Regions from separate parts of the Paenibacillus sp. FSL R10-2782 genome, predicted to be linked through region 2. Evidence: riboswitches for the same ligand, from Rfam matches in the RefSeq annotation. Region 2 holds a riboswitch; the other holds the start of a gene.
What was found. A riboswitch is a leader RNA that binds a small molecule or an ion and turns the genes downstream of it on or off. The one in region 2 is predicted to bind thiamine pyrophosphate.

Region 1: it holds a riboswitch for thiamine pyrophosphate, as region 2 does, so the genes downstream of both, thiD (bifunctional hydroxymethylpyrimidine kinase/phosphomethylpyrimidine kinase) here and thiM (hydroxyethylthiazole kinase) in region 2, are expected to answer to the same signal.

What each region holds. Positions count from the first base shown of each region.
Region 1 covers NZ_CP151951.1:3,124,739-3,128,075, reverse strand. Annotated here, with positions in the region: gene NST83_RS14005 (hypothetical protein) at 1-558, shown strand, start outside; gene NST83_RS14000 (flavin reductase family protein) at 571-1,182, shown strand; TPP riboswitch at 1,222-1,332, shown strand; gene thiD (bifunctional hydroxymethylpyrimidine kinase/phosphomethylpyrimidine kinase) at 1,545-2,414, shown strand; gene thiE (thiamine phosphate synthase) at 2,401-3,051, shown strand; gene NST83_RS13985 (methylthioribulose 1-phosphate dehydratase) at 3,230-3,337, opposite strand, start outside.
Region 2 covers NZ_CP151951.1:2,768,257-2,771,593, reverse strand. Annotated here, with positions in the region: gene NST83_RS12510 (LysR family transcriptional regulator) at 1-199, opposite strand, end outside; gene NST83_RS12505 (hypothetical protein) at 318-608, shown strand; partial or broken gene NST83_RS12500 (hypothetical protein) at 656-703, opposite strand; gene thiM (hydroxyethylthiazole kinase) at 727-1,563, opposite strand; TPP riboswitch at 1,614-1,723, opposite strand; gene NST83_RS12490 (rhodanese-like domain-containing protein) at 1,987-2,298, opposite strand; gene NST83_RS12485 (metal-sensitive transcriptional regulator) at 2,314-2,580, opposite strand; gene NST83_RS12480 (DsrE/DsrF/DrsH-like family protein) at 2,657-3,145, opposite strand; gene NST83_RS12475 (sulfite exporter TauE/SafE family protein) at 3,180-3,337, opposite strand, start outside.

The sequences.
Region 1 (3,337 bases), 360 kb from region 2:
GGCATATTGGATCAGGCGTTGACGTGGTGGCCTGTCGTTTTTGTTTTGCTGGGGCTCGAAATTTTAATGTATACGGCGTGGAAAGGGACACGTGAGCGCATCCGTTATGATCTGTTCAGTATGTTTATTACAGTAGTCTTGGTTTTTTGTTGTATCGGTTTTGCTGTGGTTAGTTCACTGGGACTTACTCCGCAAGTCAGGGATATGATGAGCTCGGTTCAGGAAACAAAACTTCTTCCTGAGTGGCATGAAAAACCGCCTGCTGGAGTGACCAAGGTGATCGTGCAGGGTGAGAATCCCTATGCGGTCAAAATTGACGCAACCACCTCACCGGAGGTGCATGTGTTCGGAAGTTATGTTTACACAGGCAACGAGAATGAATTAAAAGGACAGGAGCTGTATCAGACAAAGCATATCGGAGATACGCTGTATGTGCTACTGGGCCAAATCCCGACACGTTTTATGCAACCCCAGCATCAGCTCGATGTTACGATTGCTGTACCCGAGGGGATTACGGTTACCGTGCGCGATAGTCAGGGAAATATAATTGAAAAATAGGAGGGAAAAACCATGATAACATTAAATCCTGATACGCTTACAGGGCGTGAAAATTATAAGCTGTTAACCGGAAGCATTATCCCAAGGCCGGTGGCCTTTGTGACGACACTGAGTAGCGAAGGGGTGCTGAATGGTGCGCCGTTCAGTTATTTTTCCATCGTAGCTTCCGAGCCGCCGCTGCTGTCTGTGTCCGTACAACGTGTCGATGGGGTGTCCAAAGATACAGCACGTAATGCGATGGAGCAAAAAGCCTTTGTTGTACATATTACCGATGAGGACAATGTGGGTGCGGTGAATGTGACGGCTTCCCGTCTGTCGCCGGAGGAAAGTGAAATCACACTGGCTGGACTTACGCCGATAAAAAGCACAAAAATCGCGGTTCCCGGTGTGGCTGAAGCGAAAATACGCATGGAATGTATCTTGGAGCAGGCCATACCGCTGGGGGGCACAGAGGGTGCACCTGCCTGCGATCTGCTGATCGGGCGCGTGGTGCAGTATCATTTGTCCGAGGAAGCGTATCAAAATACATACGTGATCGCCAAGGAGCTACGTCCGGTGAGCCGTTTGGCCGGGAATGATTATGCGAAGCTGGGAGAGCAATTCAGGCTGGAACGTCCTCAATAGGGGGCGTTGCTTTTTACAGCATAAAGGGTTACGATTATAAAAAAATAGCACGGGAGCCTGCGGAAGCAAGCTGAGAGTACGACTAATCTGTCGTAGACCGTATGAACCTGTTGGATAATGCCAGCGCAGGGACCTTAGTGTAGGAACACTCTGCTTTTGCATAGTGTTTTTTTGTTGTTTTATACACTTGAGCATGTGCATGCTGAAAACCATATCTCTCGGCTGGAAAGAAGCGCAGGCTCCTGTCATCAAAGGAGCAGGGTTCGCTTGATATTGAAATTCCTTTTACTTTATACGAATAATCAGATTCAGGATCGGCAGCAGAAATGGAAGCGGCAAGAGGTTGTCAGGGGGCCGCAGCTATGACTCATAAGGTGTACAAAGCATTAACCATTGCAGGCTCGGACAGCGGAGGGGGCGCAGGCATACAGGCAGATTTAAAAACCTTCCAGGAGCTGGGTGTGTATGGCATGTCTGTCCTGACGGGAGTTACTGCCCAAAATACACGCGGTGTACAAGCTGTTCATTCCGTTCCGGTTCCTATGGTGGAAGCTCAATTACAGTCCATAGGTACGGATTTACCTCCCGATGCTGTTAAAACAGGTATGCTCCTGGGGGCTGAGGTCATTCGCCAGGTGGCCTCGCAAATTTGCCAGTTTCGGTGGCCTAATGTTGTTGTAGACCCGGTGATGATCGCCAAAGGCGGAGCTTCTCTACTTCAAGATGAAGCAATGGAAACGCTAAAATCATATCTGTTGCCGTTAGCGAAGGTAGTCACCCCGAACTTTCCGGAAGCGGAAGCGTTGACAGGCTTAACCCTCTCCAGTCGTGAGGGTGCGAAGGAAGCGGCTCGAATGCTGGCTGGTTTGGGGACCAGCTATATAATCATCAAGGGAGGGCATAGCGCAGAGACGGAACGGTCCGTGGATTTGTTGTTCGACGGGCGAGATTTTACCGAACTGGACGGACCAAGAATTCATACCCCGCATACCCATGGAACGGGCTGCACCTTTTCAGCGGCGCTGGCGGCTGGATTAGCGGTAGGACGAAGTGTACCCCAGGCGGCACAGATGGCCAAGGCTTTTATACAGTCGGCGATTGAGCAGGGCTTGGGTATCGGCAGTGGTCATGGACCAACGAACCATTGGGCATGGAACGCACGCTGGACAGGAGAAGGAGCATCTGTGTGGAGCAGAGCAATGAGGGAGGAACGAAGCAATGCCAAGAATTGAAATAGGACGTATGCGGGAGTGTCTGCATCTTTATTTGGTCATGGGCAGTATGAATTGCAGCCGTGATCCGCTGGTGGTTTTGGAGGAAGCGTTGCAGGGAGGTGTGACCCTTTTTCAATTGCGTGAAAAGGGTGCGGACCGTCTAACGGGAAGTCGCTTGCACGAATTTGCTCAAGCCGCCCGGAGACTGTGCCATCGTTATGACGTTCCATTTCTCGTCAATGATGATGTCGAGCTTGCCTTGGCTGTGGATGCAGATGGCGTCCATCTCGGACAAGATGACGAGCCTGCAGACCGCGTGCGCTCCCGAATGGGCGACAAAATCATCGGCGTATCGGTACACAGCCTAACGGAAGCGGAGCAGGCGGTAAGCGCTGGCGCTGATTATGCGGGCGCAGGGCCGATGTTCCCGACTCGTTCCAAGCCGGATGCGCATCCGGTGCAGGGACCGGATCTGGTTCGCAGGCTGCGTGCAGGTGGTGCATGCCTTCCACTGGTAGGCATTGGCGGCATCACAGCGGACAACGCAGCCGGCGTCCTCCAGGCTGGAGCGGACGGTGTGGCGGTCATTTCAGCCATCTCATGGGCAGAAGCCCCCCGTGAGGCTGCACAAAGTCTGAGAAGCATTCTGAAATGATCAAATGGGTTCAATAATGATACAAAGGCAGTCCGGGACGTTATATACACGTCCAAGGCTGCCTTTGTATTTAAAAAAAAGAGAACGCTCCCCTGCTTTCGCTGGGGCTACGTTCTCCGCATTCAAACTGCACTTTTCAATTAAAGCAGGCGCGCATGTAGCAAGTCGCTCTTCATAACTAAGGTCTTAGCAGCAAGGAGCGGTACGTCGCTTCAAACAAAAATTCAAACGCCTCCAGATGCTTTTTAGCCTCAAACACATCACGCCCCCACGCATAAATGCCGTG
Region 2 (3,337 bases):
GATAGAAGGCTTTCCCCGCTTCAGTCAGCTTAATGACATGATAAGATTTCGTATGAAACAGTGAAACGCCAATATCCTCCTGTAATTTATTCAGATGAAAAGTAACGGTAGGCTGCGTCACCTCCAGTTTTTGCGCGACCAGATACAGCTTCTGCAGTTCAACTGCGAGCACAAACACCTTTAATTGCTGCAAATTCACAGGCTTCCTCTCCTTCAATAAATCATAGATTGTATCGCTGGCGGTACCCGGCGTAGTCCTGGGGATCGGGTATATTTTCATCTGGAATCAGAAATGGCTGGAGTCCATCGGCCTTCATTTGTACGGCACCCCTTCCCTACTGGTCATTGCCGGTATCGCCGGAGCAATTCCATATGCGGTTAGGGTGCAGCTTGGGGCCTTTGGCAATCTGTCGGGTACAATGCTGCGGGCGGCAGCGATTCAAGGCGCCAGCATTTTCGACCGGATGCGGCATATCGTGCTGCTCCTGGTCCGGCAATTGCTGCTGATTGCGGCCCTCGCTTCGTTTGGCTCGATGAGCAGTACAGTCCGGCCCTCCGCCATATATCCAAATCTTACAAAATGGGTCGTTGCCTTTTCAAAAAAGTAGGACAGCGCGCACCACGGTATCAAAGCAAACAAAAGTTGCCCAATGCTCACCTTATCGTCGTATAGTGTATTTCCCACAATTTCACTTAAAACCAATGACGTTAAAAAATCGAGCGGTGTTAACTGACTGAGGGTTTTCCGCCCTGTAATTCTAGCGGGCGCACCCTACCGTACTGGCGCACATCGTCCGGCGTTACAGCGAACAGCATATTAAGCGGCTCGATCTGAAAGCTTCCTGGTCCTTCTGCACCTTTTCGTTCCGCTGCCATTTCAGCAGCAACGCCATATACGGCAAGTGCTACCATACCAGCAGTAAGCCTGTCGTTTTCGACAGCAGCGAAAGCGCCCAGCACCGAAGTTAATAGGCAACCAGCTCCCGTAACTTTGGTAAGCATGCCATGGCCGTTTTCAATGATCCATCCTATACGGCCGTCGGTAATGACGTCTTCTTTGCCGGTGATTGCAACAATCGTATTCAGTTGATGGGCTGTTTTGACTGCAAGTTGTGGAATATTCAAATCACCTGTTTCTCCAGCATCGACACCTTTAATCTGCATGTCTTCGCCAATGATTTGTGCAACTTCAGCAGCGTTACCGCGAATAATATCCACCTTGACCCGATCTAGAATACGGAGAGCGGAGGCTGTGCGGAATGGAGTCGCCCCCGCACCCACGGGATCTAACAGCACGGGTACCCCATGCTCATTAGCCGATAAACCAGCCACAATCATGGACTCTACAAGTTCCTCATTTAACGTCCCGATGTTAAGTACAAGCGCCCCTGCAATACGGGCCATATCTGCGACTTCCTCTTTGGCGTATGCCATAACTGGTGAAGCGCCGAGCGCGAGCAGTCCGTTTGCCGTAAAATTGGTGACGACCACATTAGTTATATTGTGAATGAGCGGATTCGTATCCCGCATATTTTGTAGCAATAAAGCCTTTTTATCTAACACAAAAAACCAACCCTCTTTCTTCAGGAACCTGTGAAAGACTGTTGGCTTATACATATGTATACAGTTATCCCTACGCTGGCATTATCCAACAGGTTCACACGGTCTACGACGGCTTAGTCATACTCTCAGCTTGCTTCCACAGGCTCCCGTTATATTTTTTTCTAATGTTACGGGTTCGTCTTACAAAAATCAACAGGTAATTGCCATAAAGACATGGATCTGGAAACGGATGTTCAACAATCCAGCATTCATTTAAATGAAATCATACCCAATGGAAATGGGGGTTTTCGTATTCGGGTTACGAACGAAACTTCTCAACATCCTGTTTATTTCAACAAAAATTTAGGCACTTATGTTCACCGTTCCTTATGTATAGAGGGCAATATTATTTGAAATAATATTGCCCTAAGAAAAATTTTATGCTTATACCGTTGTATCTGTCCACTCATTCATGCCACCGATCATATTAACCGCATTAAAACCTTTTTCGCCAAGTAATTCACATGCCAGCCCGCTGCGGTTTCCGCTTCTGCATACTATAATCGTTTCTTGCTTTGGATCAAGCTCGTGTTGTCTTTCCAGCAATTGACCGAGGGGAATGTGCTTGGCACTTTCAATATGGCCTTCTGACCATTCAGCAGGTTCGCGTACATCTATAATGACAATTTCCTCATTTTGTTTCAGACGGGCCGCGAGCTGCTGAGGAGTAATTTCTTTTTCAACTTTAAAAGACATAATAAAATGACCTCCTTAACGGCTTTTTACGAGAAGCTGAATTGCTTCCTTAACAAGTTTATCTGTATCTCCACCAGCTTCTTGCTCTTCCAATATACAACGTTGCAGATTCTCTGCCACGATTTGGGCAATTGCCTTATCGGATGCGTTGCGTACGGCAGATAACTGGCTTACTACGTCCTTGCAGGACTGTCCTTCATCCATTAAACGAAGCACCCCACGCACCTGACCCTCAATTCTTCTCAGGCGTGTTTTCAGTTCATCACTATAATTGTAATCCATAAGGTATAGACTCCTTTTTGATTTAATCATATACATGTATAGGTATATTATAAACCAAAAAAATAATTAAGACACCCTAAATGAATAGATTTACCTTGCCCTGCGTAGCATCCCCCAAGTAGGCAGCTACTCCGGCATATTCCAAACCGTCCATCAGTTCTTCCTGTTGCAGTCCTAGCAGATCCATGGTCATGGTACAAGCTACCAGCTTGATTCCCTGCTCTTGCGCCAGCTCGATAAGCTGCGGAAGAGAAAGCGCATTATGCTTTTTCATGACATGCTTGATCATCTGCGGGCCGAGTCCTGCAAAATTCATTTTGGACAATGCCAGCTTTTGGGGTCCACGCGGCATGATCCAGCCAAAGGCTTTTTCGAGTAGCCCCTTATTTGTGCGTACGAGTTCCTCCTTACGCAGCGTGTTTAGCCCCCAAAACGTAAAGAAGATGGTCACTTCATGGTCGTAAGCCGCCGCACCATTTGCGATAATAAATGCAGCGATAGCCTTATCCAGCTCCCCGCTGAATAATACGATGGTAGTTTTTTGCTGAGTATATTCCTGATTCATCCTGAAAGCTCCTTTTTCACTGCAACTTTGTTATTTAAAATCCTAATATGGAACTCCAAATTTTAATGGTAGTAAGAAGGATCAATACCACTAAACAGTATCGCAAAATAACTGGATTGATTTTCGCACTCCATTTGGAGCCCAGAGGTGCGCCGATCAAACTCCCCAATACCGTAAAAGCAGTTACGATAA